Linked DNA regions of Limibacter armeniacum. Each later gene encodes a partner of the first gene's protein in a complex. Links are inferred from orthologs where the notes say so. Each region holds a gene or a part of one and is shown on either strand. Other genes may lie near its edges.

Region 1 (5,001 bases):
GGTTAGCGACCAGAATCTTGGTAAGTCTCTTAAAGAGCTTGATAAAGCTATTTATGCAGGTATTAGAGACGGAGGCGTGCCTGTAGCACTAAACACACTGAAACAATACGCTGAAACAGCTTACGAACAGAAAATACAGGAGGTGAGAAATGGATAACTTTACTTGGGAATGGTTTAGTATAAAGTGGTTTGACTGGGGTACCTTGTCAAATTTCGAGTGGCAAGCACCTCAATTGCTATGGCTGGTACCATTAGTACCGTTGATTTTCCTGCTTCGCTGGTTACTGCATTTCAAGTTCAGACAGAAATTGGACATCGCATTGCCCGAACAAAAAGTACAATCAAGCAAAATGGCTTTGCTAAGATTTATTCCTGTTGTATTTTTGTCGCTGGCAATCATGCTGTTACTGGTTGCATTGGCTCGTCCGCAAGAGACGAATGAACAAGTGGAACAGTGGACAGAAGGTATTGACATTATGTTAGTACTGGATATCTCCCACTCCATGCAGATTGAGGACTTTACGCCAAACAGGTTGGATGCTGCGAAGAAAGTAGCCAAAAACTTTATAGATGGCAGGTTTCAAGACCGTATTGGTTTGGTGATTTTTGCAGGGGAAGCAATTTCTTATGCACCACTTACCACTGACTATACTTTACTCAAAAAACTGATCGATGATATCAGCTTTGATATGGTCGAAAAACCAGGAACTGCCATCGGTAGTGCTTTGGGAGTAGCTTTGAATAGGATGAGAGAGTCTGACTCAAAGTCAAAAGTGGTAGTACTTTTGAGTGATGGTGAAAATACAGCCGGAAGTATTGCACCAAAGACAGCTGCAGAGTTATGCTTTGCGTATGGTGTCAAGGTCTATTCAATTGGTGTTGGTAAAGATGGTCCAGTGCCATACGGAACCGATATGTACGGAAGGCCACGTTATATTGAGGAGAGCCTAGATGAAACAGCGCTAAGGGAGATTGCCAAAATTGGGCAAGGAAAATTCTTTCGAGCAACGAACAACCAGGCACTTAGCCAAATATTTGAAGTTATTGACCAGTATGAAAAGGCTGAAATAAAGGAAACAAGATATAAGGATACCCAAGACTTCTATTATATCTATTTGCTTCATGGACTGATCTTTTTCTTGTTATGGTTAGTAACTAAAGGAACATTCCTGACTAACGGATTAGAAGATTAATCACAACGCAGAGTTGTATGGCAGATGCCATCACATTTCTGCTTTTATACTCATTATTAAGACATGGCAGAAAGAAAGTGGTATATCGTAGGAGGATTTACATTGATATTTATTCTTTATGCGGTAATCCTACTCAACATTCAGGTATTCAGCAGTGACTACAAAAGGCAGGCAAATGCCAATATGGTAGACCGTATTGTAGAATATCCGCTGAGGGGAATGATTTATGACAGAGACGGCAGAATATTGGTAAACAATGCGCCAGTATTCGATGTGATGGTTACACCCAAGCAATTACACCTAAATGAAGAGGATACTGTCCTGCTGTGTCAACTATTTGAGATGGAAAGGGTAGAGTTCAGGGATAGACTGCAAAAAATTGCAGCAGACAAATATTCTTGGTACAAACCCAACCTATTCCTCAAGCAGCTTACCAAAATGGAGTACGCTAAAATCCAGGATCAGCTGATCCGCTACAAGGGTTTTGAAGTCGTACCAAAAACCATTCGTGAATATCCACACACCAGTTTGGCAAATGCTTTGGGCTATATCAAAGAAGTTTCAAAGAGTTTTCTGGATAAAGATACGACAGAATATTATGGCCAAGGTGACCTTATTGGTAAGGTTGGAGTAGAATATTTCTATGAAAAAGAGCTTAGAGGAAAACGTGGTGTAAGCTACGTAATGAAAAACGTAAAAGGGCAGACAAAAGGTAAATTCCGAAGTGGTGAGTTTGATACACTGCCTGAAGTAGGAATGGACTTAGTGTCTTCTATTGACCTTGAGTTACAGCAGTATGCAGAGCTGTTGATGCAGAATAAGCGGGGAGCAGTGGTTGCCATTGAGCCTTCAACTGGAGAGATTCTAACAATGCTGTCAGCTCCGTCTTATGATCCGAACCTGCTGACAGGGGAAGGTCGTAGAGTGAGCCGTAACTATGTCAAACTCAATGACGACCCAGACAAGCCATTGTTCAACAGGGCAATGCAGTCACGTTATCCTCCAGGATCAACTTTCAAGACTGTAATGTCACTGATTGGCATGCAAGAAGGTGTTTTGGATACGACATATACGCGTTTTCCATGTGCTGGAGAACCTGTAAAGTGCCACGATCACCCATCTCCATTAAGTATCGCAGGTGCCGTACAAAACTCTTGTAACCCATGGTATTACAAGGCAATTCGTAAGATCATGCTTCAGCACAAAGATCCAGACCCGAATAAGGACCTTAAAATGAATATGGATCATTGGCAGAAGATGGTAAAGGAGTTTGGTCTTGGTCGAAAATTGGGTATTGACTTGCCATATGAAAAAGGTGGACTGATCCCCAATGCAGCTTATTATGACCGAGCATATAATGGTAGACAGTGGAAAATCAGTAATGTTTACTCAATCAGTATCGGTCAGGGTGAGATCTTGGCTATGCCTATTCAGCTGGCAAACCTAGCAGCCACCATTGCAAACAGAGGGTATTACTATACACCTCATATCATTAAGGATATTGGAGGGGCAGGTCCCAAAGAGCAATACTCTGAAAAGAACGTAGTCAATATCAAGCGAGACTATTTTGATTATGTGGCACGCGCTATGTCAGGTGTGAAGACGGCAAGGCTTGCGATGATTCCGGATATAGCAATTTGTGGTAAGACAGGAACAGCTCAAAACCCACATGGTAAAGACCACTCTATTTTCATGGCATTCGCTCCTTTGGATAAGCCAAAAATAGCGATTGCTGTATACGTAGAGAATGCCGGCTTTGGTGGTACATGGGCAGCGCCTATTGCCAGTTTGATTATGGAGAAATACATTAGGGGAGAGATCTCTGAACCTAGAAAATGGATAGAAAAACGTATGTTGGAGGCTGACCTGATGGAAAAAAAGGAAACGCCAAAAGTGGCGAAAGCTCACTGATCTAGCTGCTTTATTAGGGAATAAATACAAAAGGGAAGCTACTTCTTATGAGGTAGCTTTTCTTTTTGTGTCAGGTAAAAGCTATTTTTGCGGAAAATTTTGAAAAAGAGCACACTACACAATACAGCTGAAAAGTATGGTATGCTGTGCATCAGAACAGAAAGCATTTTATGAGTGAAGAACTGAGCAAGCAAGGACATATGCTTCACCTGAAGCTTCCGACTGACCCAAGATGGGCAGATATGGCAGGTAAAAGTATTGAAGGAGTATTAGTGGATCATGCATACTGCGAACAAAAAGCAGCTTCATCTTGTATCTCATTGATAGTAACCTTCCCTGAACTGACAAAACTGGTAGAAACACTAACGCCTATCGTAGCCGAAGAGTGGAACCATTTTGAGCGTGTATTGGAACAACTGAAAAAAAGAGGTTACACTTTAGGCAGAATGCGTAAAGATGAATACGTTAATCAGTTGATGAAGCATATCCGCAAAAGTAACAGAGATGAGCATTTGATTGACCGCTTGCTTATCGGAGCCTTGATTGAGGCTCGTAGCTGTGAGCGTTTCAAGATGTTGTGGCAGAATATTGAGGATGAAGAGCTACAGAAGTTTTATTATGAACTGATGGTGTCTGAGGCAGGTCATTATGTCACTTTTATTGAGTTAGCCAGAGAGTACCAGACAAGAGAGGTTGTTGATAAAAGATGGCAGGAGTTTTTGGAAATTGAAGCAGATATTCTCCGTAATATGGAAGTCAGAGGGGATAGAATGCACTGATAAAGCCTTGTTGAAAAACGCTTGGTAGAGATGGACTAAACTGTCTGGAGTTTTATTCAAATGATCTAGGTAATGGTTACTTGCAACAATTTTAGAGAAGAGACTGTACTGAAAAGCTATGTTCCTGAGGATATGGAAACTTTCCGTCAGAAGGCATTGGTATGGGCTAGCCAATTTGAGGTATTTACTTGGCTAGACAATAATGAAATAGCTTATCCTGAAGGAGGTTTTCAGAACTTATTGGCTGTTGGGGCAAAGGAGGTATGTCAGTTAAGGGCAGGTAATACATTTGAAGGCTTACAGGCATTTCATGATGAGAATAAGGATTGGATGTTTGGATTCATGACTTATGACCTTAAAAATGAGGTAGAAGCATTGACTTCCGAGAATCCTGATGGTGTAGATATGCCTATGGCATTTTTCTATAAGCCAATTTATTTGTTGAGGTTCACAGATAATATGGTAGAAATTCTGAAATCAGAGGAAGGCGATCAGTTAATTAATACCATTGAACAATGTTCTTTGCCTGAGATTCATCATACAAAAGGTGTTTCAGTACAGCAAAAAATAGAAAGAGAGAAATACATTGAAACGGTAGAGACAATTCGTCAACATATTGTTGAGGGAGATGTATACGAAATGAATTTCTGTATGGAATTCTTTGCTGAGCAGATTGATGAAAATCCTCTATCCCTATTTCTTCAGCTGAATAAGGTCTCTCCTATGCCTTTTGCAGCATTTCATCGGTTGAATGACAAATACCTTATTTCGGCTTCTCCAGAACGTTTTGTCAGAAAGGAAGGTACACGATTGCTCTCTCAGCCTATCAAGGGGACTATCCGTAGAGGACAGACACCTGAAGAAGATAAACAGTTACAAGATCAGCTTCGCAATGATGAGAAGGAAATTGCGGAAAACATGATGATTGTTGATTTGGTCCGAAATGACCTAGCCCGTTCTTGTGAAACAGGGTCTGTAAAGGTTCCCGAAATATTTGGGATATATGGTTTCCGTCAGGTACATCAGATGATCTCTACAATTGAGGGACAACTTCGAGAAGAAGTTCCTTTCGGGAAGGCGTTGAAGCATCTGTTTCCGATGGGAAGTATGACAGGTGC
Region 2 (4,908 bases), 760 kb from region 1 along the record:
GACCATTGCATTGGGTATACTGGCTCCTGTACGGCCATACTTGATTGAGCAGACTATTGATAAGTATATTGTGGTTGGGGACTTACAGGGGTTAATGAGTATGACCCTTCTATTGATAGGGATGGCTGTAATACAGGCATTGGTGCAATTTAGCCATACTTATCTGTCAGGTTGGTTAGGGCAGTATGTCATCCGAGATATCCGTACAGTACTTTACCGTCATATCCTGAAGTTACAGCTAAAGTATTATGACAAAACGCCTATTGGTAGGTTGGTAACTCGTACAGTATCGGATGTGGAAACCCTTTCAGAGGTATTTACCAATGGTCTGGCTGCATTACTAAGTGATTTGCTTCAGCTGATATTTATTCTGGCAGTAATGCTATATACAGACTGGCGCCTGACACTGATCAGTTTGGCGACATTGCCTATCCTGATTTTCTCTACCTATATCTTTAAGGAGAAAATAAAGGTAGCGTTCAATGATGTAAGAACGGCAGTCTCTAACCTGAACACTTTTGTGCAGGAACATATCACAGGGATGAATATCGTGCAGATCTTCAACAGTGAACGCAGAGAGTATGGGAAATTTAAGGATATCAACAAAGAGCACTTGGATGCACAGCTGCGTACAGTAATGTATTATTCTGTCTACTATCCTGTAGCGGAGGTGATTGCAGCAACGGGTACGGGTTTGTTGGTGTGGTTTGGTGCAAGACAGGTATTGCAGGAAGAGGTAACAGTAGGGGTATTGATTGCTTTTATTATGTATATCTCACTGTTTTTCCGACCTATCCGTATGATTGCAGACCGTTTCAATACTTTACAGATGGGGATAGTGAGTTCAGATCGTATTCTAAAAGTGTTGGATACCACTAACGTGATTGAAGACAATGGGTCTGTTGATCTAGACCATGTAAAAGGGGAGGTGAAGTTTGATCATGTATGGTTTGCTTATGAGGATGAGAAATATGTATTGAAAGATATTTCCTTTGAAGTAAAGGCAGGGGAGTCTATTGCGTTTGTAGGTGCGACAGGTGCTGGTAAGTCTTCTATCATTAACCTGATAAACCGTTTCTATGAAATTCAGAAGGGAAGTGTAAATGTTGATGGTAGAAATATCAAGGAATATACGCTTGAAAGTTTGCGCCAGCATATCGGGTTGGTACTACAGGATGTATTCCTTTTCTCATCTTCTATCAGAGAGAATATCACTTTAGGAAATACTGATATCACAGATGAGCAAATTATAAAGGCTGCAAAATTGGTAGGAGCTGATACGTTTATCAACAGGCTTCCTGAAGGTTTGGACTATGTGGTAATGGAGAGAGGAGCAACGCTTTCAGTGGGACAACGCCAGCTGATTTCTTTTGTGAGGGCGATGGTATATGACCCTAAGATATTGATTCTGGATGAGGCAACTTCTTCTGTAGACAGTGAAACGGAAGAGATGATTCAGAATGCAGTGGAGCGTATGATGAAAGGGCGTACTTCTATTGCTATTGCTCACAGGTTGGCTACAATCAAAAATGCGGATAAGATTATTGTGATGGACAAAGGTGAGATCAAGGAAGCCGGAACACACGATGAGTTATTGGCAGAAGGTGGGTATTATGCTAACCTGTACGAAATCCAATATAAGGAGGCCGTAGAAAAGCCCTAATAAAAAGAACTAAAATCATATTGATAGCTGTGCCATCTCATGTATTTGAGATGGCATTCTTGTTTTATTAGCAGTAACTTTAATTTATCACATCACTTACTTTGAAAGTTAACTCTCACAAGAAATGCCAATCATTGTCACAAGTCACAAGTTCTGCCAATGGCTCCGTATTGCTGGGATTACATTGTATCCTTTTATTATTGTGAAAACAAAAGAGCTGAAGGTAAACCCTGTGTTGATCAATCATGAGTTGATTCATATCAGGCAACAACAGGAGTTGCTGGTAATCCCGTTTTACCTGCTTTATCTGGGACATTACCTTTACAACCTGTATAAGTATAAGGATGCATATATCGCTTATAGGAATATATGTTTTGAACGAGAAGCTTATGAAATGGAATGGGACCTTCAATATTTAAAGCGAAGAAGAATGTGGACTTTTTGGCGGTATTGGTAATGGAGCTATGAATACGAAAAGAGCCCCTTTCAACTCAACTGAAAGGGGCTCTTTTCTTTATATCTGAAATCTAAGTCTATCTTACTAGTACATGCATTCTGTGTGCATCTAACTTGATAAAGACAAACAGTAGAATTGTAAATGACCAAAGTGATGATCCTCCATAACTGAAGAATGGCAATGGGATACCAATTACAGGAAATACGCCAATAGTCATCCCAATGTTAATCATAAAGTGGAGGAAGAAGATAGAGGCAACACTATAACCATATACTCTTGACATCCTTGATCGCTGCCTTTCAGCTACCCAAATCAGTCGGACGATCAGTGTTAAGAAAAGGCCCATTACAATCAGGCTACCGATCCATCCATGTTCTTCACCTACAGTACAGAATATAAAGTCAGTACTTTGCTCAGGTACAAAGTTGAACTTGGTTTGAGTACCTTCTAGGAACCCTTTTCCTGCAAAACCACCTGAGCCAATGGCAATTTTTGATTGCGTTACCTGATAGCCTACACCGAGTGGGTCAGCATCAGGATTAATCAATACTTCAATACGTTTACGTTGGTGAGGGCGCATCACGTCATTCAGAATGACATCAATACTTTTGGTAAAGCCGATACCTGTAAGACCGATCAACAAAACTAGGATAACACTTCTGATATTCTTACGGAACCGTATGGCTACTATTACAGAAAGTGCTGAAATGCCTATGGCAAGCTGTGCCCATGGGAAAATCAATGCCAAAATAAATAGGATAACTGCTGTCAAACCAATAACCATATAAATGGCAGGGAATCCCTCTCTATAAAGTGGGAATACAAATGCAGCAAAGACCATAGCAGATCCTGTATCCTTTTGTGCCAATACCAAGACGGCTGGGATGGCAATGATGCCTAATACACTAAGGTAAACATTAGGTCTTTCAACTTTTAAGCTTGAATCACTCAAGTACTTGGCAATAGCCAACGATACCGCAAACTTAGCAAACTCTGAAGGTTGAATCCGGATAAAGCCTAATTTAAACCAGGAGGTATTACCACCAGCTGAGTGACCAATAAGTAGGACTCCTATCAAGGAGACAATGACGGCTCCGAATATGATATAAGCGAAGGTGTCAAAAAACTTATAGTCGATCACCATAATGGAGATGATCAATAATGTAGCTCCTGCAATCCATAAAAGCTGTTTACCTGAGTTCAGGTCCAGAGAGAAGATACTGGTTGGGGCATCAGGCTGGTAAACGGCTGCATAAATATTAAGCCAGCCTAGAATGACGATGGTAAAGTAAACGAAGATCAATGTCCAGTCTACATTTTTGAGAATACTGCTGTTCCTTGTTCTCATGTTTCTTTTGTCGGCAGTTTGTTTCTTTAGGTTAGTTTAGTTCAGATAGTGTGCCAAAGCGTTGTGTAGGAATGTCCTATCGAAGTCCGGTTATAAGGCGTGTTACTGTTATGGCACAATCGCAAATGTAAAAAGAAATAATAGAAGTTGTTTGGCTTCAAGTGTTTATAAATAAAAAAAACAGCTGCATTTCCTTATAAAAGAAATGCAGCTGTTTTGCTTAAGTTCGAGATATGATCACCTTACAGTTATTGAAGCATTTTCAATAGAGAAGTAAGCTTTGATTTCAGTTCACGTCTGTTGACGATGAAATCCAAGAATCCATGCTCCAATAAGAACTCAGCACTTTGGAAACCTTTAGGAAGGTCTTTGCCAATTGTCTCTCTAATGACACGTGGCCCTGCAAAACCAATCAATGCTCCAGGCTCTGCAATATTGAAATCACCTAGCATAGCAAATGATGCTGAAACACCACCAGTAGTAGGATCTGTCAATAGTGAGATATAAGGAATGCCTGCTTCAGATAATAATGCAAGTTTGGCAGAAGTTTTTGCCATTTGCATAAGAGAAAAGCCAGCTTCCATCATACGTGCACCACCTGATTTGGAGATCATCATAAAAGGAATCTTATGCTTCAGTGAGTAATCGATCCCTCTCGCAATTTTTTCACCAACTACTGAACCCATTGAGCCGCCAATGAAACTGAAGTCCATACAGCATACGACCAAATCAACTCCATTCATTTTACCAACAGCAGTTCTGGCAGCATCTTTCAAACCAGTTTTGCGTTGAGAAGCTTTGATTCTTTCAGGGTAAGGCTTGCTGTCCTGAAACGAAAGCGGGTCGCCAGCAGTCAGGTTTTCATCAAGTTCTTTGTATTTGTTGTCGTCAAACAGGATCTCAAAGTATTCTTTTGAGCCAATTCTGACGTGATATTCATCATCAGGGCAAACGAAGGCATTTTCCTTCAGTTCTTTCATATGGATGATCTTGCCACTTGGTGTTTTATACCAAAGGCCATCCGGCGAATCCTTTTTTTCGCTTGTTGGGGTGGTAATCCCTTGTTCCTTTCTTTTAAACCAACTCATAAGCAAAAAAGACTGTTACACAGTTTATGATACGATTAAAATATATTTATGCTTAGTTGTATCTCAAAGCTATATCCCGAAATAGAGCGTAAAGATATCTAATAATTTGATAAATAAACCAAAAGAGGAACCCTTTTGAAACAGGCTTGCTCATTTAGCCATAGATAAGTGAAGGTACTCTTTTTTAATCCGCAAGCAAAAAAGATGCTTTTAATAATTTTCTAATAAATTATTGGATAAAATAAATTTCACCCTAAGCCTTTTAACTTTAGGAAAACTAATGCTGAATCGGAATTGTTTTTATTCCTGCTAACGATTCTCATTCGCTTTTCATGGTAAAAATCATCTAATT

What was found. Proteins that work in one complex are often made in the same cells at the same time.
Region 2: the proteins of mrdA (region 1) and rodA are in contact, whole or in part, in a crystal structure (PDB 6PL5), measured with the Thermus thermophilus proteins. The link is inferred for Limibacter armeniacum from one-to-one orthologs. Residues at the interface, in WP_223903432.1 of Thermus thermophilus: Arg4, Ile5, His6, Leu8, Ala9, Phe12, Ala15, Leu16, Leu19, Gly20, Arg22, Ala23, Trp24, Leu26, Gln27, Val28, Tyr31, Tyr34, Leu36, Leu43, Thr45, Asp47, Lys156, Gln157, Gly158, Ser160, Val184, Leu201, Glu202; in WP_223903423.1 of Thermus thermophilus: Phe161, Val165, Phe168, Val169, Leu172, Pro198, Tyr199, Glu202, Tyr211, Arg212, Asp213, Gln220, Val221, Gln223, Ser224, Ile226, Ala227, Ile228, Gly229, Ser230, Gly266, Phe267, Val270, Leu274, Tyr277, Gly278, Leu281, Phe285, Leu289, Arg297.

The regions. Positions count from the first base shown.
Region 1 is NZ_JBAJNO010000009.1:2,431,479-2,436,479, reverse strand. Bases 763-3,680 are described here. They hold mrdA (penicillin-binding protein 2), read left to right. Parts: upstream 763-1,256; coding sequence 1,257-3,104; downstream 3,105-3,680. Other genes in these bases: miaE (tRNA-(ms[2]io[6]A)-hydroxylase), read left to right, coding at 3,275-3,680; V6R21_RS27970 (vWA domain-containing protein), read left to right, coding at 763-1,193. Also shown: V6R21_RS27975 (hypothetical protein), read left to right, coding at 1-157; more of V6R21_RS27970, read left to right, coding at 150-762; more of miaE, read left to right, coding at 3,681-3,883; V6R21_RS27955 (anthranilate synthase component I family protein), read left to right, coding at 3,956-5,001. UniProt on the Escherichia coli protein: Catalyzes cross-linking of the peptidoglycan cell wall. Responsible for the determination of the rod shape of the cell. Is probably required for lateral peptidoglycan synthesis and maintenance of the correct diameter during lateral and centripetal growth.
Region 2 is NZ_JBAJNO010000009.1:3,187,078-3,191,985, forward strand. What follows is about bases 1,333-4,157. They hold rodA (rod shape-determining protein RodA), read right to left. Parts: upstream 3,469-4,157; coding sequence 2,197-3,468; downstream 1,333-2,196. Other genes in these bases: V6R21_RS30975 (ABC transporter ATP-binding protein), read left to right, coding at 1,333-1,663; V6R21_RS30980 (hypothetical protein), read left to right, coding at 1,788-2,120; accD (acetyl-CoA carboxylase, carboxyltransferase subunit beta), read right to left, coding at 3,717-4,157. In the rest of the region: more of V6R21_RS30975, read left to right, coding at 1-1,332; more of accD, read right to left, coding at 4,158-4,556. UniProt on the Escherichia coli protein: Peptidoglycan polymerase that is essential for cell wall elongation. Also required for the maintenance of the rod cell shape. Functions probably in conjunction with the penicillin-binding protein 2 (mrdA).